One region of the Paenibacillus sp. JL3B1040 genome, then DNA from elsewhere that is predicted to be linked to it. Evidence: predicted binding sites of a transcription regulator. Region 1 holds the regulator's gene; each other region holds the start of a gene.

Region 1 (9,728 bases):
CGAATCTGATCGTCTTCGTGGACAACTGCTACGGGGAGTTTACCGAAGAACGGGAACCGACGGAGGTCGGAGCCGACCTGATCGCCGGATCACTGATCAAAAATCCGGGCGGCGGCTTGGCCGAAACAGGGGGATATATCTGCGGGCGGCAAGAACTGGTCAAATTGGCGTCCTACCGCTTGACCGCCCCGGGGATCGGCGGTGAAGTCGGGGCGATGTTGGGGACAACCCGGGGAATCTATCAAGGCCTGTTTTTGGCGCCGACCATTGTGGGACAAGCCGTTAAAGGCAGCATCCTGGCGGCTGCCTTGTTTGAACGGGCCGGATTCCAAAGCCGGCCGGGCTGGCAAGATCCGCGCACCGATCTGATCCAGGCGATCGCCTTCAGCGCCCCGGAGCAGCTAATTGCATTTGTGCAGGGCATTCAGCGGGCAGCCGCCGTAGACGGTCATGTCGTGCCCGAGGCATGGGATATGCCGGGGTATGAACATCCGGTCATCATGGCGGCCGGGACGTTTATTCAAGGCGGGAGTCTGGAGCTGTCTGCCGATGCTCCGATACGCGCCCCGTACATTGCGTATATGCAAGGCGGCTTGACGTATTCCCATGTCAAATTCGGCCTTCTCACCGCGCTCCAGACCATGAAGGACCGCAACTTGTTGTGAGTTATCCTAACATATCTATTGACATGTTAGGATAACTCACATATGATAAGGTCATGAGAATCTAACTGGAAGGTTGAGAGCGATGAGTGACGAAATTCGCAGAAATATGGCCTTGTTTCCAATTGGTATCGTGATGAAACTGACGGATTTAACAGCAAGACAAATCAGATATTACGAGCAGCACGAATTGATCGTGCCTGCCCGTACGTCAGGCAACCAACGCATGTTTTCCTTTAATGATGTGGAGCGCTTGCTAGAAATCAAAGGGCTCATCGACAAGGGCGTCAATATCGCAGGTATCAAGCAAGTGATGAACCCGATGACCCGGGAATCGCAAGAAGCGACCGTCATTACGAAAGACACGGAAGAGAAACGCAAAGAAATGACGGATTCTCAGCTCTACCGCATGTTGAAGCAACAATTGGTTACAGGGAGCAACAAGCCGGGTCAAGTTTCTTTGATCCAAGGCGAACTATCCCGGTTTTTCAAAAAATAATTTAAACGTTGGGAGAGATTAAGGTGAGTTACACCAAAGAAGACATTTTGCGTATCGCCAAGGAAGAGAACGTGCGTTTTATCCGTTTGCAGTTCACGGATTTGCTGGGGACGATTAAGAACGTGGAAATTCCGGTCAGTCAATTGGAGAAAGCGCTGGATAACAAGATGATGTTTGACGGCTCTTCCATTGAAGGATATGTTCGTATCGAGGAATCCGACATGTATCTCTTCCCGGATCTTGACACATGGGTCATTTTCCCTTGGGTTACCGAGGATCGTGTAGCTCGTCTGATCTGCGACGTGTACATGCCTGACGGCACGCCGTTTGCGGGCGACCCGCGCGGGATTCTAAAGCGCGCGCTCAAGGAAGCCGAAGAGATGGGCTATACCTCGATGAACGTCGGACCGGAACCGGAGTTCTTCCTGTTCAAAACCGACGAGAAGGGCAACCCTACAACCGAGCTGAACGACCAAGGCGGATACTTCGACTTGGCTCCGACGGATCTGGGCGAGAACTGCCGCCGCGAAATCGTATTGACGCTGGAAGAAATGGGCTTTGAAATCGAAGCTTCTCACCACGAAGTGGCTCCGGGTCAACACGAAATCGACTTTAAATACGCTAATGCGGTTAAGGCCGCCGACCAAATCCAAACCTTTAAACTGGTCGTCAAAACGATCGCCCGTCAGCATGGGCTGCATGCCACGTTTATGCCGAAGCCGCTGTTCGGCGTGAACGGTTCCGGAATGCATTGCCACCAATCGCTGTTCAAAGGCAAAGTGAACGCATTTTATGATGAAAGCGACGAATTGGGCCTGAGCAAAGAAGCGCGCCACTATATGGCTGGCATTCTGAAGCATGCCCGCGCTTTTGCGGCGATTACGAACCCAACGGTGAACTCTTACAAACGCCTCGTTCCTGGGTATGAAGCCCCTTGTTATGTCGCTTGGTCTTCGAGCAACCGCAGCCCGATGATCCGGATTCCGGCATCCCGCGGACTCAGTACACGCGTCGAAGTGCGCAACCCGGATCCGGCCGCTAATCCTTACTTGGCCTTGGCCGTGATGCTGAAAGCCGGCCTGGACGGAATTAAGAAGGAGCTGCCGCTCGTTGAGCCGGTGGACCGCAACATCTATGTGATGTCCGAAGAAGAACGGGTAGAAGAAGGGATTCCAAGCCTTCCGGCCGACTTGAAGGAAGCGTTGGGCGAATTGCTGCGCAGCGAAATCATCAGCGAAGCGCTGGGGGATCATGCGTTGACGCACTTCTATGAATTGAAAGAAATCGAATGGGACATCTTCCGTACCCAAGTTCACCAATGGGAACGCGATCAATACATGACCTTGTACTAAAATCTCGTACCGAAAAGCCGCAGAATGCTGGAATCCCTTCCAGGTCTGCGGCTTTTTTTCGTTCGGAACCGGAATGGATTATTTTGGCTTTCAATTCGGATGCCATGATTTGCTCGGAATGGGACATCTTATAGATGAATAAAAAGGAGGATGAGACTCATGATCGTGACCGAGCTCAAAAGATATCAACGCCGCCGATACCGACTGAAGCAGTGGTGGATTGCGGAACGTACCGGGTTCGGCTGGAGAACGCGCGGTCGCCGCGAAAAAACGGGGTACAATCCGATGAACTTCCTGGATCTCGAATGGGACTAAGAAGCGCGTCGGAAGAGAAGGGGGCCAATGCAAACAGGACGAAGCCGACGTCATTCGGTCGCTTCGTCCTGTTTGGTATGGTGCTGCGTAAACGAGGAGAGGTTCGAAATTAGTGCAAGTCGCGGAACAGACCGATAACTTTGCCCAGGATGGTGACATGCTTCAAACGAAGCGGTTCCATCGTCGAATTCTCCGGCTGCAGGCGAACATGGTCTTTCTCTTTGTAGAACGTCTTGACCGTCGCCTCGTCATCCTCCGTCATGGCCACAACGATATCTCCGTTGTTGGCCGTCTGTTGTTGGCGGACGATTACATAATCCCCGCTATGTATTCCGGCTTCGATCATGCTGTCGCCAACCACGGAAAGCATGAATATTTCGCCGTCAGCGGCGTAGTGCTCGGGCAGCGGAAAATAATCTTCAATATTCTCCGTCGCCGTGATCGGCATGCCTGCGGTTACCTTCCCGACAACGGGAACGCGGGCAACGCTATGTGCGAACAAATTGTAATTCTCCGACTCTTCTTGGCCCAGCAGTTCGATGGCGCGCGGCTTGGTCGGGTCGCGGCGGATGAACCCTTTCTTCTCCAGGCGGTCCAGATGGCCGTGAACGGTGGAACTGGACGCCAATCCGACGGCTTCTCCAATCTCCCGCACGGAAGGCGGATACCCTTTGGCGCGCACTTCGTTGCGGATAAATTCAAGAATGGCTTGCTGCCGGCTCGATACCTTTGACATGACGGATCAACCCCATTTAGTAACGTTTGGAAAAATTATAACACAGAACTGTCGTTCGTACAAACATTAGTTCTAAAAAGAAACGGCTCGCGGCAGAACAAATCAAAAAAATAGGAACAACCGTTCGAAAAACTATTGAATCAAACAAATGTTCGTGTTATATTAAATACAGGAAACAGAACACTTGTTTGGAGTGATGGTGAAATGTTGAAGTATAGTTCTTATCAAAGCATCTACGAACAGCCTTCTTTTCGTCGTCCCGTGGAAAGAAGATCACATATGAGCGCATTCCTGAAGAGCAGATTGTCCAAAATCGCCCTGCTTCTTGTCATCCTCAGCGTCACTTGCACCGGCGTGGTACAGGCCTTTGCGGCGTCCGTCGATAGTTCCGAAGCGGAGGCCCCGGCGGAATACGTGGTGGTTATGCCTGGCGATACGCTGTGGGAAATCGCCGTAGAGAACAAGCCGCAAGGTCAAGATACGAGAGTCTACGTTCAGAAGCTGATTCGAGTCAACGGGCTGACAACCAGCTCGATTCAGGCCGGGGATACGCTGATGCTGCCAAGCAAACCGTAGAGCTGGATTCGCGCAATTTTTATAGAGAAGAACAAGAGCTTGTGGACGGGGCCGTCGTCGCCTTGACAAGCTCTTTTTCTCATGTCAAAGTAAGAATTAATGCCCTGTGTGACTTCATAGGACGCATAGTATATAAAGAAGCGGGAGGAACTTATGGACATCGATGCGTTGGTTAAGCGGATTAACGAGCTGGCCCGTAAAGCGAAAGAGGAAGGATTATCGCAGGACGAGCTATTGGAAAGGGCCCAGCTCCGGGAAACGTATCTGCAAAACGTTCGCAGGAATTTTCGGCAACAGCTCGAGTCGATCGAGATTGTAGATAAATAGGGAGGAACGGGTATGGGTTCGTTTGACCGTAAAGTAGAGCGTAATCAATTAAGAATGAACAAGAAAGGTAAGGGCCCTAACGTGGGGCAGGGGACCCGAAACTCGCGATCATCGCTTGGGGCTAGCGGAGAAGGCGAAGTGTTCAAAGGACGCAACTTCATTTTGCCTGCGGCTTTGTTTTTGTTGGCGCTTCTGTATGCCAGCGTAGGGATCATCGGCAATCCCGCGGAAGTGAACTCGGTGTTGTATTGGGCAACGATCTTTTTGTATATGCTGCTGGCGCTGATCATTTTTCTGCGCAAGCCTTATTTGCGCATCAGCAAAAGCGGGTTGCACACCTCGAAATTTAACCGCGATCGGATGTTGGATGCCGGCAATATCAGCAAAATCAAGGTTAGCCGGAACAAGATTGTGATCGAACCGAAGACCCGGGAACCGAAATGGGTGTTTTACCGGACCCGCAACCGTTTCGACACGGGAGCGATGGCCGCGCGGCTGGAGATGTACGCCAACACCCATCATGTGAAGCTGGAGAAGGAATAATCAGGAAATCGAACGGAGAGGGCTGGGAGAATGACGATCAAAGCGGTATGTTTTGACTTGGACGACACGCTGCTCTGGGATGAGCGGAGCGTAAGAGAAGCTTTCGCGGCGACCTGCGAAAGCGCGGCCAAGACGGCAGGACTAAACCCCGAACAGCTAGAGGAAGCGGTGCGCCGGGAAGCCCGGGGGTTGTATGAATCTTATGAGACTTATCCATTCACGACGATGATCGGAATCAATCCGTTCGAGGGGTTATGGGCAACGTTCTCCGCCGGGGAACAACCGGAGTTCCGCCAGTTGGAGCAGTTGGCTCCGGTTTATCGCAAGGAATCCTGGCGGCGCGGACTGCTTGCGCTTGGCGTGGACGACGAGGAACTGGCCGGCGGATTGGCGGAACAGTTCGGACGTGAACGCCGCTCTCGTCCTCACGTTTACGAGGAGACGTTTCAGGTTCTCAAGGAACTGAAGGGGAAGGTGAAGCTGCTGCTGCTGACGAACGGTTGTCCGGCGCTGCAGCAGGAGAAACTGGACGGCGTGCCGGAGTTGGCGCCGTATTTTGACGAGGTGGTGATCTCCGGAAATTTCGGCAAGGGCAAACCGGATCCGTCCATTTTCCGCCATGCGCTGGAATTACTGGCGATCGAACCGAATGAGGGGATCATGGTCGGCGACAAGCTGACGACGGATATCAAGGGCGCGCGCAGTGTCGGCATGACGGCGGTCTGGATTAATCGGGACGGCAAACCGCTGACCGGCGAAATCGTGCCGGATTATGAAATCAAGCATTTATCCGAATTGCACGGCCTCCTGGACAAACTGGCATAAACCCTAGCTGTCTGAAGGCCGCGCATCCGCCGCGGAAGGAGGGGAATCTGCATGCGAAACAAGGGGAAGGCAGGGCTGCTGGCCGTCGTGCTGGTGTTGTTCGTCGTCGCCGGATGCGGTCGCGGCGCATCGACGGCTGCCCGGACAGACACGCCGCTGGAGCCGATTCAAGTTGAACTTGAGGTGACGCCGTCCGCTGTCCAAGCCGGGGAACCGGTGACGTTTACCGCGAAAGTGACCCACCGCGGCGAGAACGTGGACGATGCGAAGGAAGTCATGTTCGAATTTTGGAATACGGCGGACGATGAGGCCAAACACAACCAGGTGAAAGTGAAGAGCGCCGGGAACGGCACTTATGTGCTGGAGCATTCGTTCAAAGTACCGGGCACCTATGAAGTGATCTCCCATGTCACCGCACGCGATCAGCACTCCATGCCCTCGAAGCAATTTACGGTGGAGTAAGCCGGCCTGCCGGCAAACCGGAAGATAAGCCGCTGTATCCCGAACCGGGGAGCGGCTTTTTTTGTTGAAGAAATTTCCGAATTATTTAAAAGAGTGGGAACAGATTCGTTCGGTTTTTAATTCCGATATGATCGATAGGATAACACTTTCTTATCTTGAGCATAAAGCGCGAGGGAATTGGCCAATCTCTCTTTTCTTCAACGCTTTATTCTGTTAAACTAAAACGTAACGTTTTACGGGAGGGACATGATCATGAGTAAACCAAGCCTGCTCGAAAGAATGAAAGAACGAATATTGATCCTCGATGGCGCCATGGGCACCATGATTCAGCAGGAAGACCTGTCTCCGGCCGACTTCGGCGGCGATGAGCTGGACGGCTGCAACGAAATGCTCGTGCTCACCCGTCCGGATGTGATTCGCGGCATCCACGAGAAGTATCTCGCTGCGGGTGCCGATTTGATCGAAACGAATACGTTTGGCGCGACCTCCGTCGTGCTGGCTGAATACGATATTCCGCAAATGGCGCGCGAGATCAATTGGGCTGCGGCCAAGCTGGCGATCGAAGCTGCGGAAAAATACAGCACCCCGGAACAGCCCCGTTACGTGGTGGGTGTCCTGGGACCAACGACCAAAACGTTGTCCGTTACCGGCGGCGTAACGTTCGATGAATTAACGACCAGCTATGCGGAGCAAGCTGCGGCGTTGATCGAGGCCGGAGTCGATGCGCTGATGCTGGAAACCTCACAGGATACGCTGAACGTAAAGGCGGGGAGCATTGGGATTAAACTGGCTTTTGCGGACACGGGGATTACGCTGCCGCTGATGATCTCCGGCACGATCGAGCCGATGGGCACGACGTTGGCGGGTCAAAATATCGAAGCCTTTTATATATCGCTGGAGCATTTAACTCCGATCTCCATCGGGCTTAACTGCGCGACCGGACCGGAGTTCATGCGCGATCATATCCGTACCTTGTCGGGACTCGCGCAAGCCGCGGTCAGCTGTCACCCCAACGCGGGGCTGCCGGACGAGAACGGCATTTACCACGAGTCCCCGGATTCGCTCGCCCAGAAAATGTCCGCTTTCGCCGAGCAGGGCTGGCTGAATATCGCCGGCGGCTGCTGCGGTACAACGCCCGCCCATATCGCCGCGTTAGCGAACACGCTGAAGAATTATCGGCCACGCGAGTTGTCCGGCAGCCATCTGCCGGCACTTTCCGGGATCGAGCCGGTCTATATCGAATCGGCCAACCGACCTTATTTGGTCGGGGAGCGAACGAACGTTCTGGGTTCGCGAAAATTTAAACGTTTGATTGTCGAAGGCAAATACGAGGAAGCTTCGGAAATTGCCCGCGCACAGGTGAAGAACGGGGCGCAAGTTGTCGACGTATGCGTGCAGGACCCGGACCGCGATGAAGCGGAGGATATCAAGAAGTTCCTTGAGCTGGTCGTCAAGAAAGTCAAGGTGCCGCTGATGATCGATACGACCGACCCCAAGGTGCTGGATTTGGCGCTTCAATACTGTCAAGGCAAATCGATCATTAACTCCATTAATCTGGAGGACGGCGAAGAGAAGTTCGAGCGCGTAACCCCGCTGATCCATAAGTACGGTGCGGCCGTGGTCGTCGGAACCATCGATGAACGCGGGCAGGCGATTACGCGGGAAGACAAACTTGAAGTCGCCAAACGTTCGCATGAACTGCTCGTTCATAAATATGGGCTCCAATCGGAGGATATCATTTTCGATCCGCTCGTGTTTCCCGTCGGTACCGGGGATGAGCAGTATATCGGCTCGGCCAAGGAAACGATCGAAGGCATCCGCCTGATCAAAGAGGCGCTGCCGAAAGTTCATACCGTGCTGGGGATCAGCAACGTGTCGTTTGGTCTGCCGGAAGCCGGGCGGGAAGTATTGAACTCGGTGTTCTTGTACGAATGCACCAAAGCGGGACTGGATTACGCCATCGTTAACACGGAGAAGCTGGAGCGATACGCGAAAATTCCGGATGAGGAGCGCCGCTTGGCCGAACAACTCATCTATCATACCAACGACGAGACGTTGGCCTCTTTTGTAGCCGCCTTCCGCAACAAGAAGGTGGAGAAGGTCCAGAAATCCACTCAACTTACGCTCGAGGAACGTTTGGCCTCATATGTAGTGGAAGGCACGAAGGAAGGGCTGATCCCCGATCTGGAAGAGGCGCTCAAGAAATATACCGCGCTGGAAGTCATTAACGGGCCGTTGATGGCGGGCATGGAAGAGGTCGGCCGGTTGTTCAACAACAATGAACTGATCGTTGCCGAGGTGCTGCAAAGCGCCGAGGTGATGAAGGCTTCGGTGGCGTATCTGGAACCGTTTATGGAGAAGAACGAAACCAGTGTCAAAGGTAAAATATTGCTGGCCACCGTGAAGGGCGACGTCCACGATATCGGCAAAAACCTGGTCGAGATCATTCTGTCCAACAACGGTTACCGGATCGTCAATTTGGGCATAAAAGTACCACCGGAGCGCATTATCGAAGCGTATCGGGAAGAGAAGGCGGACGCGATCGGTTTATCCGGCCTGCTCGTGAAATCGGCGCAGCAAATGGTGACGACGGCGCAGGACTTGCGGAACGCCGGTATCGACGTCCCGATTCTCGTGGGCGGCGCCGCATTAACCCGTAAATTTACCAAAACGCGGATCCGGCCGGAATACGCCGGCATGGTCGTTTACGCCAAGGACGCGATGGACGGGCTCGATTTGGCCAACAAGTTGATGGATCCGGCCGCCCGAGAGCAAATGCGCCTTGAAATGGAAGTCGAAAAAGAAACTGACCGGGCCGTCGCCGTGGCCGAACCGCTGCCGGAGCTGACCCGCGTGGAGCGGTCCAAGATTTCGGCGGATGCGCCGGTATATCTTCCGCCAGATCTGGAGCGGCATGTGCTTCGCGATTATCCGATCGGTCATATTACGCCTTATATCAATATGCAAATGCTGCTCGGACATCATCTCGGACTACGCGGTTCGGTGGAACAGCAGTTGGCGGCAGGCGAAGCGAAGGCGGTGCAGTTGAAGGAGACCGTCGACCAAATCCTCCTTGAGGCGGTCACGGACGGCATCATCCGCACGCAGGCCATGTACCGGTTCTTCCCGGCGCAGTCGTCCGGCAATGATATCCTGATTTATGATCTGTCCGAGCCCGGCAAAGTGCTGAAGCGGTTCAGCTTCCCCCGTCAAAAGGTCGAGCCTCACCTGTGCTTGGCGGATTTCTTGAAATCCGTGGACAGCGGGCAAATGGATTACGTCGGCTTCCTGGTAGTCACGGCCGGTCAAGGCGTGCGGGATTTGTCCGAGAAGTGGAAGGAACAGGGCGACTATCTGCGCTCCCATGTGCTGCAGGCGGTAGCCCTGGAGCTGGCGGAAGCGCTGGCGGAGCGGGTGCACCATATCATGCG
Region 2 (9,728 bases), 790 kb from region 1:
TTTGCGTTTTAATTCGTAATAAATGAAGTTGATAATCATTATCAATTATGCTAGTCTATTATTGTTTACTAGTAAACGATAATATTTAATTCGTGAAGTAGCTATGCCGTAAAGGAGAAGGGAAGGTGTTTTTTATATGACATCCTTGATCATTGAAAACCTGAAATCGGAAATTGAAGGTAAGGAGATTTTAAAAGGATTGAGCCTTACGATCGGCGGCGGAGAAATTCATGCGGTGATGGGACCGAACGGTACCGGAAAAAGCACGCTGGCCTCCTCGCTGATGGGCCATCCCAAATATGAGGTAACGGGCGGAAGCGTGACGCTCAACGGAGAGGATCTGCTGGAGATGGATGTTGACGAACGGGCGCGTGCGGGATTGTTCCTGGCGATGCAGTATCCGAGCGAAATCGCCGGCGTCACCAACGCGGATTTTCTGCGCAGCGCGATCAATGCCCGAAGGGAAGAGGGGAACGAGATCTCGCTGATCCGCTTCGTGCGCCAGATGGAGAGCAAAATGCAGGAGTTGGAAATGAATCCGGAATTCGCCCACCGATATTTGAACGAAGGTTTTTCCGGGGGGGAGAAGAAGCGAAACGAAATTTTGCAAATGATGCTGTTGGAACCGAAAATCGTCATTCTTGACGAGGTCGATTCCGGGTTGGACATCGACGCGCTCCGCATCGTAGCCCGCGGCGTCAATGCGATGCGCTCGCCGGAGCGGGGCTTTTTGATCATCACTCACTATCAGCGGCTGCTGAATTATATCACGCCGGATTACGTGCATGTGATGATGCAGGGGCGGATCGTCAAGTCCGGAGGGCCGGAGCTCGCCGAACGCCTGGAGGCGGACGGATATGAATGGGTCAAAGAGGAGCTGGGCATCGAGGACGAGACGGCGGAGCAATCGATCTAGAAACCATGGAGAAAGGAGGAGAATACGAATGAGCGCAATTGTACGGCCATTGCCGATGGATGCCGAACGGCTTCGCTCCTTATCTTTGCGGAAGAGCGAGCCCCTCTGGCTGACGAATTCCCGGCTGCGGGCGTTGGAGCTCGCGGAAACACTGGAGTTGCCGAAGCTGGAGAAGACAAGCCTGGAGCGCTGGGATATTTATGCGTGCGGGACCTACAGCCCCGAATCGGCCTGGAGCGGTCCGGAGGAAGCGCCCGAAGCGGTCCGCGCGTTGATTGCCGGGCAAGGAGGACGTAGGGAGGGCGGTCTGATCGTAGGGCGCAATGCCGGCAACGTCTACCGGTGGCTGGCCCCCGAATTTTCCGCCCAAGGCGTGATCTTTACCGACTTGCAAACCGCGGCAAGGGAGCATGGGGAACTCGTCAAGCCTTTCCTCCATCAAGCCGTTGCCGCGGAAGAACACGCGCTGACCGCGCTGCATGCCGCATGCTGGAGCGGAGGCGTGTTCCTATACGTTCCCGATAACGTGGAGGTAACCGTGCCGCTGCAGGCTATCCTGCTAAGTGACGGCGAGAATGCGCTGTTCATGCCGCACATTTTGATCGTCACGGGCAAAAACAGTTCGGTCAGCTATGTCGATAACTACGTGTCCGGCGGCAACGCCGCGAAAACGCTGCACAACGGGGTTGTTGAAGTGTTCGTGGGGGCCGGTTCCAGGGTGCGCTTCGCTTCGGTCCACCAGCTTGGCCCGGAAATGACCGATCTGACCTGGCGCCGGGCGGTCATCGAAAATGACGGCGGCATCGAATGGATTATCGGCGAAATGAATGACGGAAACACGGCCGGCGATACCAAAACGGTGCTGAAAGGCAACGGTTCGACATCCGATACGAAAGTGATCGCGGTCGGTTCGGCTTCACAGAAAGCGAACTATACGACGCAGGCCCAGCATTTCGGCAGAAGCTCCAAAAGCCAAATGGCCACCCGCGCCGTCATGCGGGAGGAAGCGACCGCCATCATCAACGGCATCACCAAAATCGAAAAAGGCGCCTCCAAATGCGACGGACAACAGGCGGAAAAGGTGTTGATGCTGAGTCCCAATGCCCGCGGAGACGCGAATCCGATCTTGCTGATCGACGAGGACGACGTCGTTGCGGGGCATGCCGCTTCGGTCGGACAGGTGAATCCGGAACAGATCTACTATCTGATGTCCCGGGGGATTTCCCGCCGCGAGGCGGAGTACTTGGCTATTTTCGGATTTCTTATGCCGGTCATTTCCGAAATTCCGCTGGAAGGCGTGCGCGACCGGCTGCAACAGCTCGTCGAACGGAAACTGGGAAGATAGGCAGTTCTATAGGTAAAAGGGAGGTATCAAAATGGCCAAAAAAGCGCCCGAAATGGAAGATTACAAATACGACTTCCGCGATGCGCATCGCCCCGTTTTCCAATCCGGAAAAGGGCTGACCATCGAAACCGTCCGGGAGATTTCCCGTATGAAGGAAGAGCCGGAGTGGATGCTCGAGTTCCGCCTGAAGTCGTTCGAGCAATTTCTGAAAATGCCGATGCCGCGCTGGGGAGCGAACCTGGACGGACTTCATCTGGACGACATTCAATATTATGTGCGGCCGTCCGAAAAGCAAGGCAGAACCTGGGAAGAGGTGCCGGAAGAAATCAAGGCAACGTTCGACAAGCTGGGGATTCCGGAGGCTGAGCAAAAATATCTCGCCGGAGTGTCTGCCCAATACGAATCGGAAGTGGTTTACCACAGCATGCGGGAGGATTTGCAAAAACAAGGCGTCGTGTTCCTGGATACGGATACGGCGCTCAAAGAATACCCGGAGCTGTTCAAAAAATATTTCGGCACGATCATTCCGGCGGCCGACAACAAATTCGCGGCCCTGAACAGCGCCGTCTGGTCGGGCGGAAGCTTCGTGTACGTTCCGAAAGGCGTGCAGTGCGAGGTGCCGATCCAGGGGTATTTTCGCATCAACTCGGAAAATATGGGGCAGTTCGAACGTACGCTGATCATCGCGGAGGAAGGCAGCTTCGTGCATTACGTGGAAGGCTGCACGGCGCCGGTATACAGCACGAGCTCGCTGCACAGCGGCGTTATCGAAATCGTCTGCCTCAAAGATTCGCGCGTCCGCTATACGACGATCCAAAATTGGGCGCCGAATATATACAACCTGGTGACCCAACGGGCCGTAGCCGAGGAAAACGCGACGATGGAATGGGTCGACGGCAATATCGGCTCCAAAATCACGATGAAATATCCGGCGGTCATCCTGAAAGGCCGCGGCGCCAAAGGCTCGGTTCTGTCGATCGCCGTCGCCGGCGAAGGCCAGGTTCAGGACGCCGGAGCCAAAATGATCCATCTGGCGCCGGAAACGACCTCGACCATCATTTCCAAATCGATCAGCAAGCACGGCGGAAAAGTGACCTACCGGGGTCTTTCCACCTTCGGCCGAGACGCGGCGTTCTCCAAATCAAACATCAAATGCGATACGTTAATCCTTGATCCTTTGTCCACCTCCGACACGATTCCGTACAACGAAATCAAAAACGACCAGGTCACGTTGGAGCACGAGGCGACGGTTTCCAAAGTTTCGGAGGAGCAGCTGTTTTACCTGATGAGCCGGGGGCTGACGGAGGAAGAAGCGACGCAGATGATCGTCATGGGCTTTATTGAGCCGTTCACGAAGGAGCTGCCGATGGAATACGCAGTGGAAATGAACCGGCTGATCAAGTTCGAGATGGAGGGATCGATCGGTTGAACCTCCCGAAGCCGCCGAACGGCAGCCTTGTTTCGCGTAATATCGTGAAACAAGGCTGTTTTTTTTGAAATGGCGCCCATTTTTTCGATGCGAATGTTTGATCGTATTTATGCTATACTGGAAACTAACGAAATGTCCGTCGTAGGAGGTACTTCCATGTCTTTACGGTTCATACTCGGCCGCTCCGGCAGCGGCAAAACCAGCCTCATTCTCGACCGGGTAACCGCCGCGCTGCGCGAAAGACCCACCGGCCCGCCGCTCATCATCCTAACCCCGGAACAAGGCACGTTTCAAATCGAACAGCGGATCGCCACGGCCCCGGGACTGCGCGGAACCGTCCGCACCCAGGTGCTTGGCTTTCGCCGCTTGGCGCTGCGCGTCATGCAGGAAACCGGCGGGGCTGCGCTCGTGCCGATCGATGACGAAGGCAAAAAAATGCTGCTGTACAAGCTCATGCGCCGCCGCAAAGACGACCTGAAGCTGTTCGGGCATGGCGGGGACCAACTCGGACTCATCGACCGGATCGCCGGACTGTATACGGAAATGAAAAAATATAATGTGGATTTTTCGGCTTTGCAGGAGCATTATCGCCTTCTGGAGCAAACCGAAGGGGAGTCCCCGTTATTGAAGGATAAAATGCATGACCTCAGCCTGCTGTTCGCCGAATTTGACGAGGAGCTGTCCCGCTTGTACATCGACAACGAGGACCATGTCGTCAAGCTGGCGCAGGGGGCTGCGGAATCGGCCTATTTGCGGGAAGCGGAGATTTGGATCGATGGATTTCACACGTTCACGCCGCAGGAATATAAGGCGATCCTCGCGCTGCTCAAGGTAGCCGCGAACGTCACCGTCTCGTTGACGCTGGACAGGATCTACGGCGACGGAACGCTGCCGCACGACTTAAATCTGTTCCATACTCCGGCGTCCGCTTTCCTCAAATTGAGCCAACTGGCCCTGGAGGCGGGAATCGAGGTTCAACCGGCGGAGCTGCTGGAGGAGCGTCCGTTTCCCCGTTTTCGGGAGAGCGAGACGCTATCGTTCTTGGAGTCGGCTTACGAACGGCGTTCGCCGTGGCCGCAGGCACAGCCGCCGCAGGATCTGGAGCGGGCCCTGTCACTTCGCCGGGCGGCGAGTCGGCGCGCCGAGGTTGAGGGAGCAGCGCGCGCGATGGTGCGCCTGGCCCGGGAAGAGGGCATACGCTGGCGGGATATGGCGCTGCTGGTGCGCAATCTGGGGGATTATGAAGAATTGCTCGCTCCGACGATGGAGGCTTACGGAATCCCGTATTTTCTCGACCAGAAGTCGAGCATGCTGCATCATCCGATGATCGAATTTATCCGGGCGGCGCTGGACGTCGTGCTCGGTTTTTGGAAATACGATGACGTGTTCCGCTGCGTGAAGAGCGAATTTCTTCTGCCGCTGGACGGCAGTCTGACGCGGGGGCATATGGACATGCTGGAAAATTACGCGCTGGCGAGCGGCATTCAAGGCTACCGCTGGTTTGACGGCCGGCCTTGGAAGGCGGCGCCAAACCTGTCGCTCGAGCAGGTCGATCAAACGGCGGCTTCGGCAAAAGCCTTGGAGCAGTTGAAGCTTCTGGAGCGGTGCCGCGCTGCGGTTGCCGGTCCCTTGTCGGCGTTCGAGAAAGAGATCCGAAAGGCGAAAAACGCGGCGGACATGTGTGTCGCGGTATATCAACTGCTGGAGAGCGTGGAGGCGGCCCAGCGCCTGGATGTGCTGGCGCATCGAATGGTGCGCGAAGGCAAGCCGCGCCAGGCGATGGAGCACCGCCAATTATGGGGCGCGGTCTTGGACGTGCTGGACCAGATCGTGGAGATGATGGGGGACGAGCCTCTGGAGCTGGAGCTGTTTGCCGGCGTGCTGGAGACCGGGCTCAAGGAGCTGAAGGTGTCGCTGGTGCCGCCTTCGCTTGATCAGGTGCTGATCGGGAGCACCGAACGGACGCGTTCGGGGCAGGTCAAGCATCTGTTCCTGCTGGGCATCAACGAAGGGATCATGCCGGCCAATCTGCAGGAGGAAGGCGTACTCAGCGAACAGGAGCGGCAGCGCCTGGCGGAACTCGGCCTGGAGCTGGCACCGGGGCTTGCCCGAAAGCTGCTGGATGAGCGCTTCCTCGTGTACGAGGCGTTGTCGGGGGCAAGCCGCTCGCTGTGGCTCAGCTACCCGGCCGCGGACGGAGAGGGCGGTGCGCTTCTGCCGTCCGAGGTGATCCGCCACGTGAAACGGATTTTCCCGGGACTTCAAGAGCGGCCGCTTGCCTTGACGCCGGGACCGGCCAGCGGCTCTGCCGACCAGACGGCTTCGCAGTTGGAGTTCGTCTCGCGTCCGGGTCCGGCGCTAAACGCCTTAATCGGCCAACTGCGGCTGTGGAAAGCGGGAGAATCGATTTCCCCGCTATGGTGGCGCGTGCTGGAATGGTACAAGGATCGCCCGGAATGGGACGGCAAAGCATCGCGCCTGCTCGGCTCGCTCGATTACCGCAATCGGGTACGCGGCTTGACGCCGGCGACCAGCCGACGGTTGTACGGCAAACGGCTGCGAACGAGCGTGTCGCGGATGGAGCAGTTCTCGGCGTGTCCGTTCGCCCATTTCGCTTCCCATGGGCTGAAGCTGAAGGAAAGGCAGCTTTACCGGCTGCAAGCGCCGGATATCGGGCAGTTGTTCCATGCCGCGCTCAGTCAGATGGCGATCACCTTCAAAGCGCAAAACCGGAGTTGGGGCAGCCTCACGCCGGAGGAAGCGATTCAAGCGGCAAATTCGGCCGTTGATGAATTGGCGCCAAAGCTGCAGGGGGAAATCCTGTTAAGCTCCAAACGCTACGGTTATATTTCCCGCAAGCTCAAAGCCATCGTCGGCCGGGCTTCGCTAATCCTTGGCGAGCAAGCGCGTCGCGGCAGCTTCGAACCGGTCGGACTGGAACTGGATTTCGGACCGGGGCGGCCGCTGCCTCCGCTTACGTTCGAGCTGCCGAACGGCTGCGTCATGGAGATTGTCGGCCGGATCGACCGGGTCGACATGGCGGAGGGCGAACAAGGTTTGCTGCTGCGGGTCATCGACTACAAGTCGAGCCAAACCGACCTGAAGCTGCATGAAGTGTATTATGGCTTGTCGCTGCAAATGCTCACCTATCTGGACGTTCTGCTGTCTTCGGCGGAAGCCTGGCTAGGCCAGCCCGCGCTCCCTGCGGGCACCCTGTACTTTCACGTACATAATCCGCTGCTGCAGAGCAGCAACGGCATGAGCGCGGAACAGGCGCGGCAGGAGCTGTTGAAGCGGTTCAAAATGAAAGGACTGCTGCTGGCGGACCGGGATGTGATCGCGAAAATGGATGCTCAGTTGGAAAAAGGGTACTCGGAGATTATCCCCGTGGCGATTAAGGCGGACGGCGGCTTTTACAGCAGCGCGTCCGTGGCGACGCCGGAGCAGTGGGATACGCTGCTGGGTTCCGTGCGGCGGACGATCACCGAGATCGGTACGCGCATCACCGACGGTGACGTAGAGATCGCCCCTTACCGGCTTGGCATGGAGACGGCTTGTACATTCTGTCCGTACAAACCGGTGTGCCGGTTCGAGGAATCGCTGGACGGCAATTCGTATCATGTGCTCGGCAAGCCGGGCAAAAATGAGATTTGGCAGCTCCTCGGGCAGGAGAGCGGAAAGGAGGCGGATCCTTCATGACGACCACGATGAAACCCAAACCGGCCGGCAGTTACTGGAGCGATGACCAGTGGCGGGCGATCGCCCTGTCCGGCGGCGATATGCTGGTGGCGGCGGCGGCCGGCTCCGGCAAGACGGCGGTGCTCGTCGAGCGGATCATCCGCAAGCTGACGGACCGCGAGCAACCGCTGAGCGTGGACCGGCTGCTGGTGGCCACGTTTACCAAAGCGGCCGCCGCGGAGATGCGAGGTCGGATCACGGAAGCGCTGGAGAAGGAGCTCGCCAAGGATCCGAACAACGAATATTTGAACCGACAATTGGCCATGCTGGGGCGCGCTTCGATCACGACGCTCCACTCGTTTTGCATGGAAGTCATCCAGCGTTACTACGCGCTGATTCCGCTGGATCCGGGCTTCCGCATCGCTTCGGAAAGCGAAACGGCGCTGCTGCGGCAGGAAGTGCTGGAGGAGCTGCTCGAGGAAAAATACGGCAGTGAACCGGCGGACAGCCCGTTCTTGGAGCTGGTCGATCGATTTGGCGGGGAGCGCAGCGATGCGGCGGTGTTCACGCTGGTGCAGCGGCTATATGATTTCTCGCGCAGCCATCCTTGGCCGGATCATTGGCTGCGGGAAGCGTCCTCGGCGTTTATGGCCCCGGATCTGGACGCCTTGGAGCACAGCGCATGGGTCCAAAGCCTATTGGCCGATACGACGTTGGCGTTGGGAGGCGCGATCAGCTTGCTGTCGCAGGCGAAGGCGCTGGCATTGTCTCCGGGAGGGCCCGAGCCTTACGCCGTGACGCTGGAGGACGATATGTACGTTGTCCGGTTGCTGCAGGAAGCGGTGAACGGCGGTTCTTGGGCTTCGCTGTACGACGCGTTTCAGGGCGCGAGCTTTGGCAAGCTGAAGCCGGTCAAGAAAGACCAGACCGATCCGGAGGTGCAGGAGCGGGTTAAGGCGCTGCGCGAGGAAGCGAAGAAGACGGTCACCGATTTGCGCACACAGCTGTACGGGCGGCCGGCGGAGGCGTTTTTGCGGGAGATGCATGACATGGCTCCGCTGCTTGGCGCGCTTTCCGGTCTCGTGAGCGACTTCGGGGAACGTTACCGGCTGCAAAAAGTGTCCAAAGGCTGGCTCGATTTCTCCGACCTGGAGCATTACTGCCTGCGGATCTTGCGGCATCCGGATTCGGCGCCGGGCGAGCTTCGGCCGTCCGACGCGGCCCTGGAATACCGCCGGCAATTCGATGAGGTACTGTTGGACGAATACCAGGACACCAACACGGTGCAGGAAACGATCGTGCGGTTGATCGCCCGGGAGAACCCGGGCAACCGGTTTATGGTCGGCGACGTGAAGCAGAGCATCTACCGCTTCCGTTTGGCCGAGCCGGGGCTCTTCCTGGAGAAATACCGGACCTATGGCGACGATTTTGGCGGGGCCGGACTGCGCATCGATTTGGCGCGAAACTTCCGCAGCCGGCGCGAGGTCGTCGATGCGGTGAATTTGTTGTTCCGGCAAATCATGAACGAAAGTGTGGCGGAAATTTCGTATGATCCCCGCGCCGAGCTGGTCTACGGGGAAGGGTTTCCGCCGGCTGCGGCGGAGGATTATCGGCCGGAGCTTCTGCTGATCGACCGCGACACCGGTTCGGGGGGCAGTTCGGAATCGGTCGATCGCGGAGAGAGCGAGACGATGGAGAGCGGCGGCGGGGACGAGGAGGATGAAGCGGCATTAATCGAAGCGGTGCGGCTGGAAGCCCGCGCGATCGCCGCCCGCATCCGCGGCATGCTGGGCGAAGGCGGCGAGCCGCTGCGCATTTACGACAAGCAGCTGCAGGCGATGCGTCCGGTCGCTTTTCGGGACATGGTGATTTTGCTGCGTTCGACGCTTGTCTGGGCGCCGGCCATGATCGAGGAGCTTCGGGTGGAAGGGATCCCGGCGTACGGGGAGCTGAGCCAGGGGTATTTTCAGGCGTCCGAGGTCGAGACGATGCTGTCGCTCCTGCAGGTGATCGATAACCCGCTGCAGGACATTCCGCTGGCGGCGGTGCTGCGTTCCCCGCTGTACGATTTCTCCGAGGAGGAGCTGGCCGACATCCGTCTCGCTTCCCCGGGAGGCCGCTACTATGAGGCGGTGCTCGCAAGGACTTCCGCCGGGAAGGCGGAGGCGTCTTCGGGGGACGGCAGGGGAGGCGGAGTAGGGGAAGCCCCGGCGATTGCCCCGGGGGCAGGAGCGATTGGTACTGCGGCCGAGGATGCATTGGCGATGAAGCTGCAGGTCTTCTTGCGGCAATTGGAGGCTTGGCGGAGCATGGCTCGAATCGGGCAACTGGGCGACTTGATCCGGGACATTTACCGGGAA
Region 3 (9,728 bases), 990 kb from region 1:
AGGTGAAAAACATCATCCATTTTGGGCCCGGTGGAAAGTGCTCTTCATGGTGTCTGTGGCTCTTCATAAAAACTGTAATCTAACCCATAAGGAGGAAGTTGTCGTGAAATTTATTGTTCAACCGGGGGTTTTTCAAGTTCTGAATGATGTCTGCTTTGCAGTAGTTTCGGCATCTGGCATTGATAATACGCAGAAGTTACCTGAAATCGAAGAACTGCTGCAAAAAAGGATCCTGTGTTGCGAAAATGATTTTGCAAACAAAGAAGTAAAGAACAGCGAGGAAATCAGCTGTTATCGGAATGCATTTCGCGCAATGGATGTAAATCCCAACAAATATATGTGCTCAATAGAGGCATTGCTGACCCGAATCTCCAAAAGGAAGGGTCTTCCATCTATAAATCCTATTGTTGATTTGGGAAATGCCATTTCATTAAAATATAAAGTTCCCATTGGTGCGCATGATCTTAACAGTTCTAACGAGGATTTTTACGTTCGTCTCTCTCAAGAGGGAGATATCTTTATCCCATTTGGCGAAACCGCAGGCGAGCGGATGGATATTGGTGAGATCGTATATGCTACCGGGCATTCTGTTCGTACTCGAAGATGGATTTGGCGACAAAGTGAACTAGGTAAGATCACTAGTGGAACCAATAGCGTAATATTCCCTATTGATGGCTTTGAGCATGCCAATAAAGAACAGCTTTTGTCCGCACAAGATGAACTTGCAACTTTGCTGAAACGATATTTCAATTGCAAGGTACAGACAGGTTGGGTTGATTCTGAAAATAGAATGTTTAATGTTTAAACGATTTCTTGACATGTTGATCTCATTTTTACTACCTCTTCCAGCTATATAAAAAAGAGGGGATTCATTGCCACTTAAAGGGTCCCTTTTTTGCCGCAACTTGCAGGGGAGGAGACGTCGCCGCTTCCCGGCTGGCGGTTTCGGAGGATAGCCGCTCCTTGGCGGAGGCGCCCCCGCTGCCGAGATAAGCGCGCATCCGGGTGGACACCTCACGCTGCAAGCCGGCCCACAAAATCCGCATCTTGCCATGGTATCCCCGGCAGCGGTAGTCCGCCTGAATGCCGTTCTCGTCTTGACGAATCCGTTCGATTTCAATGTTCCGTTCGCGGAATTTGCCTTGAATCTCCGAGAGGACCAACGCGACACGGCGCTCGCCGCCGCGGATGAGATCGACGTAAGCTTCCGGGCTCTTCAGCAGCCCGCTTTGTTCGAGAATTCGGGCGTCCCGCTCGAATACCTTCTGTAAGAAACCGAGCAGCAGCGCGCTCTTGATGAGCGCCAGTTCTTCTTCCTTGATGCCGGGAACGGCCATGGAACAACACTCCTTTACGCGAACTTATGTTCTTATCATACCCTAGCGCAACGTTTTTAATCAAGGGGTCCCATGAAACTTTTCCATTGACTTCTCAATGCAGGGCGTGGTATGATCTATCTTGTCGCTGCAAAATGTATTTTTGCTCGATACCCATTATGCGGTCGTGGCGGAATTGGCAGACGCGCACGGTTCAGGTCCGTGTGGGCTAACCCCCCGTGGAGGTTCGAGTCCTCTCGACCGCATCAATCTAACAATGAACAAGCTCTTGAGTTTCCTGTAGCGGAAATTCAGGAGCTTTTTTGCATATTCGTAATTTGCAAGGTACCGCTTCAGTGATCTGAAAGATTGTGCGATGTTTGAATTCCGAGCAATAAATTTAATGATTAGCGCAATGAAAATGTTGTGAAATGAATGTATGATGAAGTCGAGATAGATAATTTGAGAATTAAGATTAGAGGAGGAAGACATGGACTTTACAATTAACCGGAGCGTATTGAGTCGAGGCGCATTTTTTCTTCATGAAAAGGAGGCGTACAGCGGGGTTCACAAAATTGCCGACAAGGTGATGCATGATATAGAATTGGTCTTTGGCATTAGGCCAACCTCATCTGAGGAATTCAATAAATTGAGCTCCTGTGCGGTGATCTATGGAACCCTTGATCGCAGTCCCGTTCTGGAAAATCTGGCGGAGAAGGGGATCATCGATACGGAAGAGATTCGCGGAAAGAATGAAACGTATTTATTTCAGATTATCGACGCTCCTTGGACAGGAGTAGATAAAGCGCTTGTGATCGCCGGCAGTGATAAGAGAGGGACGATCTACGGTCTGTTCCATCTGTCAGAGGTACTGGGGGTCTCGCCGTTTGTCGATTGGAACGGTGTCAAGCCGCAGCGCCAGAATGAAGTTGTCTTGGAGCATAGCTCCCGGTTTGTTTCAAAAGAGCCGTCGGTCCGTTTCAGAGGTTTCTTCATTAATGATGAATGGCCTGCTTTTGGAACTTGGTGCAATCACAATTTTGGCGGATTCAATGCGAAGGCCTATGATCATGTATTTGAACTGCTGCTTCGTCTGAAAGGGAATTACTTATGGCCGGCGATGTGGTCGGCAAGATTTTACGACGATGGCCCTGGGCTTGCCAATGCGGAACTGGCGGATGAGTACGGGGTCGTGATTGGCGCTTCCCATCACGAACCATGTCTGCGTCAGGGAGAGGAGTACAAGTACTTACGGGGGAAGGACTCCATTTATGGCGATGCATGGAATTTTAGAACCAATGAAGAAGGGATCACCCGTTTTTGGGCGGATGGTCTGAAACGAAGCGGAAAGTTTGAAAATGTAATCACCGTCGGGATGCGCGGCGAGGCGGATACTTCGATTATGGGCAAGGATTCCACTCTTGCCGACAATATTGACCTGCTTCGCGATGTTTTGCGGACACAAAACCGTCTGATCAAGGAGCATGTGAACCCTGATCTGGAGCAAGTGCCCAAAATGCTGGCGTTGTACAAAGAGGTGGAACCCTTCTTCTATGGGGATGATAAGACGCCCGGCTTGATTGGCTCGGAAGAGTTGGAGCATGTTATTCTGATGCTTTGCGATGATAACTTCGGAAACTTGCGGACCTTGCCGACCGAGGAAATGCGTTCGCATAAGGGCGGCTACGGCATGTATTATCATTTTGACTATCATGGCTGGCCGATATCCTATGAGTGGATTAACAGTTCCTATTTACCGAAAATATGGGAGCAGATGAGCACAGCCTATGATTTTGGAATCCGTGATCTGTGGGTAGTCAATGTAGGTGACATTGGCACGCAAGAATTCCCTTTAGCTTATTTTTTGGATCTGGCCTATGATTTTGATCAGTGGGGAACAAGTGCTATCAATAAGACGGATGAATATACACGGCTTTGGGTTGAGAAGCAATTTGGGGGAAGATTCGAAGAGATCGATCTGAAAAAAATTCAAACTATTCTGAACGGGTACACCAAAATTGCCCATAATCGTAGACCTGAAGCCATGAATGCGGAGGTTTATCATCCCGTTCATTATCAGGAGACCGATAACCTGCTGGCCGAGATTGACCGCTTGATGGATCTGGCCGATGAGTTATACAGGAAGATGGATGACGAGGTGATGCCCGGCTTCTTCTCCTTGGTGTATTATCCGGCTATCGGAAACCTGAATTTGCAGAAAATGCAGCTGCTGACCGGCAAAAATCATTATGCGGCAAAGCTGAATTGTATGGAAGCGAATCAACTGGCAGAGCAAATCAGAGCTTGTATGCAGAGGGATCAAGAACTTGTGGACGAATATCACACCCTGGCTGACGGGAAATGGTACGGCATGGGCTTGTCCGAGCATATCGGCTTCACGCAATGGAATGAAGAGGAAAGCAGATATCCAGTTCTAATGCAAGTCATGCCTGTCAGGAAGCCAAGATTGTTAGTCTCGATCGACGGTACCGCACAGCGTTCGGAGGGCAGCAGCTGGCATACCCATACACTTTATTTGAAGGACTTCAAAAATCCGGATATTGTGGAGGCTTCCTTAACCATTAGCAGCTTGAGCGACTTGGATGCTCCCTACGAGATGGTTTGCGAAGCTCCATGGTTATCCTGTTCCAGTTATAAGGGAATCCTGGGCGGAAACACCAAAACAGTGGAAAAGATCAGGGTGCGCATTGACCGAAGCAAAATGAACCAGGAAACCGAAGCTAATATTATAGTGAAAATACCTAAAGGAAAATGCACGATTATTGTAGATGCCAAGCAGCCTGAGTTAAGCGGATTACCGGAAAAAACGTACGTGAATACCCACGGCTATATTTCCATCGAAGCTGAACACTATTTTGCAAAATCTGATGTCGGGCAAGGAGAAACAGCAGCAGGCTTTCAGGTGATTGAGGGATATGGCAAGACTTTGTCGGCCATGAAGGTCTTTCCGACTACCCGGTATTTTACCGCAGGTCAAGATGCGCCGTATTTGGAATACCAATTTGTTGTTCATGAAGCCGGGACCTATGAAGTAGAATTGTATATGCAGCCCTCCAATCCGGTGACCGTAGATAATACGATATATTATGGAATTCAAGTGAATGACGGACAGATTGCTGTAAATAATTCGATCCCCAAAGGCCAACAAGTAGGAGATTTAGGGTTCGAATGGGCTGCTGGAGTACTGGACAATATTCGTTACCATCGTCATACGGCCACCTGCAGCGCCGGACTGAACAAGCTTAGGATCTATGCGGTGAGTCCCGGATTTGTACTTGAGAAGCTGGTCATCCATTTGGCAGGGAAGAAACCTGACGAGAGCTATTTGGGACCGCCAGAGACTTATTATGTCAGAAAAGCATGATAAGCCCGCTTATACTTCCCGGGGGATATTCCTTCTGCTTTCTTAAAGGTGCGCACAAAATTAGCATAATCATTAAAACCGGATAAATAGCAGGCCTCCGTCACATTTTTGCCTTCTAACAATAGGGTTTTGGCACGGGCCAGCTTGCGATCCAGGAGAAAAGCACGCAGGGTAATTCCTGTGTGCTTTTTGAATTCCTGGCTCAAATAACGCCCGTTTAAACGGAATTTCTCCTCCAGTAGAGCAAGGTCTAGACGTTTATCCAGATTCTGTTCGAGATATTGCATCGTTTCAAGAATGTAGTTTGGCATAATATTGGTGTACGAATTTGTCCTATGACAAAACAGATTGTGAACAAACAGGAGAAGAAGAGAGGCATAGGCATCCCGCTTGATCGAATAACCATATTCTTTATGGTCTACAGTATGTTGCAAACTTTTGGTTAAATGAAGGAATTCCTGAACTTGATCCGTCGTCATAGACAATATATTGTTCTTGCCGATGGGACGCTGGTAAAAGCATGCCGATAAATTTATGCCAGGGTGGGATAACTGATGGATGTAATGTTTCTCCAGGTTAATGGTAACTCGCTCATAAAGGGACTCGTCATCGCAAACAATGCGGTGCATTTCATTCGGGTTAAGGATGATCAAATCATTCGCCGATAATTTATAGCAAAACTTTTCAATATAAAAACGAACATTTCCCTGTAAAAACAGAAAAATCTCACAGGAGCTATGACGATGATAGGAATAGCTGGCATCCCCGGTAGAACGTTTATGGGCGATGGCCAGGCAAGTATCCATGGTATGTGCATAGGAACTACTGTTCATCATAGGAAGATCCTTTCTGCTGTCTTGGGCTAACTTATCCTCTTCAGAAATGACGCACTCTTCATTCTGTTGATTTAATGCTATAATAGCATATTTTTTTTGCTGCTGTTTACTCCTCTATTAACGTCATTTATTTCACGTGTACAAAGCCGCCTACACATGGTCATCGGATTGCGCTACGCAGCCTGCAATGGCGCTCGTCCACAACGAAAATTTAAAAAACTGACCCCATTGGAGTACCGACGCAGCTTGCCGCCTAAGGGCTTTTTTTCAATGTCCGCCAAATGTAAACCGGAAAGAAGACCGATCCCTAAGAAAGAGTAATAAAAGCTCGGTTATCAGAAAGTCGATGGAAGAAACTTCAAGGCATACAGTAACGCCCAGTCCTGATCGTTTGCCCAAGGGTCCATATATTGGCCTCTCACACCGTTGATGGAGAAAGGATAAACATAGGCAGATGAGCCGAATCCGTCCCGGTCAAACAAACACAGGTTGTTCCGCAAAATGGTATTTGCCTGCCGGTCGTATTCCGTTTCTCCCGTTGCCTGATAGTAGTATTTGTAGGCAACGGCCGTAAGTGTACTCCAGTAGTGCGGGAATGTGTCGCCGTAAAGCCGCCTTTTGCCAAACCAATAGCCGTCCCAATGCCGGATCGCGACCCGGTTCAGGCGGTAATCCGGCTGCTCTCCGTTAAACAGCGACAAGATGCGGATGTGCTGTTTGGCCGAATGCAAATAACGTTCCTCGCCAGTTAGCAAATACATCTCTGCCGTGTAGCTGGCGGCCGGCGCCACAATGCTCTGTTCGTAATTGACTTCATGTGGCGGGTAATGGATGCCGTTGTCTACAATCATGTCGGCATGCTTTTGGTACAACGCTAACAGGTTGTTGCTTTCTACCGTCATCCCTTGCTCGTTAAGCAACTGAACGGATTCCAGCATCGGCATGCCGATGCAGTAAAACTTGTGTCCGTCGTTGCGGTAATAAGCCAGAATAGTTTGGACCATGTGCTCCAGATATTTCTTTTCTCCTTTCAGCTTGAACAATTCCATCTGCAATACGGCGATCCAAGGATAGTTATACAGCCGGTGCCACTCGGCATTTCGGCCTACGTTATTATAAACGGCGCCGGAATGCTCGTCATACAGTTCTCGCCGGATGAAGTTGTAGTAGAGATCAAGGCTTTGCTCCAGTTCGGAATGGTCCGTTCGAGCCCCTTTCATTCGGCTCAAATAAAGAGCGATTAACGCTCCCATCCCGACTCTTTCGCGCCCTGCATTGTAATCGTGCCGTTGCCCGTAATACGTCGAATTCGTCTCCTTATCGTATATCAGGTAAGCGCCTTGCAGGGGACTGCTTTCATCAATGTATTGCTGTCTTCCGGCAATATATCGGCAACGAGCGCCAGCAATCTCTTCCAAAGTCGGCAGGCAAATCCCCTTGATGAACGTTCTGTCATTCCCGATCCGGAACGTAAAGGTATATTCTCCCGGTTGGTCCGGCCTAAACGCGGCGGCAACCGAATCGTTCCCAATCACGTAATCAAGTTGTTGGTTATTGACGGTCAGCTTCAGAGCGTTCCAATCCCGTTTGGACTCAGCCGAAACCGAGAACGTCTCTCCAGGGAATATCGCATACTCGTCGGCCAGGGTCTTGATAAAACCCGGGACGGATGAAGCTTTGCGATAAAAGTCGTCCGCTCCGTCATGCCAGAACATAACCCAGGAAAGTTCATAGGCTTCATTCGGCTTTAATGAAAACAGGGAAGGCAGCAAAATGAAGTCTCCGCGATCGTTGGAGTTCTCCTCGCGCCATACGCTGTACCCAAACAGGCGGCCGGATGTCAGAACCAGCCCGAGATGGGGGGCCTCTCCTCCCATCCGCAAGGCACAAACATAACTGGTGCTTTCGCCGCACCAGATATGCGTATGGCAACGTCCGGTATGACAAGTGCCGGCATCCTGATAGTTATCATTGAAGGTGGCGAAAATACCCAGATCGCCAGGTCCGAACGATTGGGGAAGGCTCGTTTGGTTGACAAAAGTAATTTTTTCCTGGAATATGCCTTGGGATTGGAATCCGCGTTCCACCTTGATCGACATACCAGGGGATGTATAGGTGGAGACGGAGGCAATGCTGCCAGTCACCAGCGTTTCCACATGTGCAGGCGCCGAATTCCGATTGGCGGGGTCCCCAAAGGTGAAGCTTCCCCATAATTGTTTGCCTTCCACCCAATTCATCCCGTGTGGATCGTGCGGATGAACGAACGACCGGATCCCTCCGGTTTCCGTATCGATTTCGATCCGGTAATCCGCCGCCTGCAAGACGGCTGAATTCTGATTATTCATGTTCATACTCTCCTTCGCTCTGTACTTCAAATATTTGCAGCGTCTCTATTCTATAATTATAGCTGCCTATTTCGGTTTGATATTGTATGATTATAGTCAATGTCTGGTAGGATTCTGTTAGTTTGCAGGAGGGAATAGTATGGAACCAATTTACTTCGAAGCATCCAATACGCATACCGCTTCGCCGATACGTATGTACTTGAATAAGCGATTCTACCCCGCCCTGAATCACGATTGTTTCTTAAAGTGGCATTGGCACGCCGAACTGGAAATCATTTATGTCGTGAGCCAAAAGGCGGTATTTTATATTGATTCGAGCCGGATTGAACTTAAACAAGGCCAGGCGGGGATCGTAAATGTCGGGCAACTGCATGCCGGTTATTTTGCCGACAAACGGGACGTTGAATTCTACGGTATATTGATTGACCCGCGAATATTATCTCTCCATATGGAGGATACCTGTCAGGTCAACTACATTGATCCGCTGCAGCGTCATCTGACGAAGTTTCCGTGCGCAATCACGGGGGATCAGCCGCATGAAACCGAGATGCTGCAGCAGATCGTCAAAATGATCGATGTGATCCAAGAACAAAAGGCGGGGTATGAACTCGCCGTCAAAGCGTGCATGTTTAATTTGTTATATGAATGTTTGGCGAACGGAAGGATGGAGGAGCGGCAGGCGATGGGAACGAAGGGGATGCCCCGGAAAATTCACCAGTTCAGGAGGATTCTTGCTTACATGGAAGAACATTATCAGGAAAAATGGTCCGTCCAAACGCTTGCCTCGCTGGTTAACATGAGCACCGATCATTTTTACAAATTTTTCAAATCTTTTACTGGCATGTCGCCCATTGAATATGCGAACGACCTGCGAATACAGAAAGCGAAGATTTTGCTGGTTAAAGACCGGAGCAAATCCGTTACGGAAATTGCGCTGCAGACCGGATTTTGCGATGCGAGTTATTTTTCGAAGCAATTCAAGAAGTTTGCCGGCTGTACGCCGCTTGAATTCAAACGCGAAGCAATTGGACTTAACTTCGTTTGGGACGATAATCAAGGGTTGTCCAAAGGGGAACAGGATTTATAAGTCTGACGTTTTTTATAAATGTAGACAATTGTCGTTTGAAAGGTAGACAATCGTCCGAATCGGTTGTTTAAACTAGTCCGATAAACGGAAGCCAAAGGGCATTTGTCCCACTAAACCTAAAACCGCATTCTGCACATGAAAGCGGTTTTTTTATGTTATCTTGAATAAGCAAGTTCCAATACAAAAGGGGAAAGAAGGGGTGCGGGTTGAAACGAAAACAGATTTCGCTCGTTTTGCTGGTTGTCATTTTAATCGCTCTGAGTGCCTGCAGCAGCAACGAGAAAGTAGAGAATATCTCTCCGAACAGCAGTTCCGAAACGGCCGATCCGTTCGGAAAGTATGACCAGACGGTTACTATTAATATCGGTAAAGGAGTCGACCCAACGGACAAAACTTTGCCAACCGGCGATACGCCGGAGAATAACGATTATACTCGTTACATTAAGGAACAAATAAATATCGATACCAAGATCGCCTGGATGGCCGCCAACGGTAAAGATTACGATCAGAAAGTAAATCTGTCCATTGCCAGCAACTCGCTTCCCGATGCCATGATCGTAAATGAAATTCAATTGCGGCAAATGGTCAAAGCCGACATGCTGGAGGACCTGACGCAGACATATAACGATTATGCGTCACCGCAGATGAAGAATCTCATGGATAAGACGGAAGGCCGAGCGCTGCAAACGGCCACGTTTGACGGGAAGTTATATGCCATCCCGAATATTAACCCCCAATCGGACGGCGTTCATACGGTGT

Evidence for each region. The regulator LexA, encoded in region 1, represses DNA repair genes until DNA is damaged. The targets are predictions, from matches to a motif close to CGAACATATGTTCG.
Region 2: addB (helicase-exonuclease AddAB subunit AddB) is a predicted target of LexA. The motif match lies at 3,781-3,794, and genes of this name have one in related genera.
Region 3: ACZF99_RS08650 (YhjD family protein) is a predicted target of LexA. The motif match lies at 1,357-1,370, and genes of this name have one in related genera.

What each region holds. Positions count from the first base shown of each region.
Region 1 is NZ_CM169317.1:2,926,097-2,935,824, reverse strand. Features, by position in the region: gene ACZF99_RS13210 (methionine gamma-lyase family protein) at 1-665, shown strand, start outside; gene ACZF99_RS13205 (MerR family transcriptional regulator) at 748-1,161, shown strand; gene glnA (type I glutamate--ammonia ligase) at 1,185-2,513, shown strand; gene ACZF99_RS13195 (hypothetical protein) at 2,673-2,828, shown strand; gene lexA (transcriptional repressor LexA) at 2,938-3,564, opposite strand; gene ACZF99_RS13185 (LysM peptidoglycan-binding domain-containing protein) at 3,769-4,140, shown strand; gene ACZF99_RS13180 (DUF896 domain-containing protein) at 4,294-4,467, shown strand; gene ACZF99_RS13175 (hypothetical protein) at 4,480-5,010, shown strand; gene ACZF99_RS13170 (HAD family hydrolase) at 5,041-5,835, shown strand; gene ACZF99_RS13165 (FixH family protein) at 5,887-6,297, shown strand; gene metH (methionine synthase) at 6,550-9,728, shown strand, end outside.
Region 2 is NZ_CM169317.1:3,717,113-3,726,840, reverse strand. Features, by position in the region: gene sufC (Fe-S cluster assembly ATPase SufC) at 137-916, shown strand; gene sufD (Fe-S cluster assembly protein SufD) at 945-2,261, shown strand; gene sufB (Fe-S cluster assembly protein SufB) at 2,293-3,690, shown strand; gene addB (helicase-exonuclease AddAB subunit AddB) at 3,847-7,389, shown strand; gene addA (helicase-exonuclease AddAB subunit AddA) at 7,386-9,728, shown strand, end outside.
Region 3 is NZ_CM169317.1:1,934,469-1,944,196, forward strand. Features, by position in the region: gene ACZF99_RS08645 (B3/B4 domain-containing protein) at 104-805, shown strand; gene ACZF99_RS08650 (YhjD family protein) at 870-1,337, opposite strand; tRNA gene ACZF99_RS08655 (tRNA-Leu) at 1,498-1,582, shown strand; gene ACZF99_RS08660 (glycosyl hydrolase 115 family protein) at 1,807-4,701, shown strand; gene ACZF99_RS08665 (helix-turn-helix domain-containing protein) at 4,683-5,537, opposite strand; gene ACZF99_RS08670 (hypothetical protein) at 5,873-7,882, opposite strand; gene ACZF99_RS08675 (AraC family transcriptional regulator) at 8,022-8,969, shown strand; gene ACZF99_RS08680 (extracellular solute-binding protein) at 9,176-9,728, shown strand, end outside.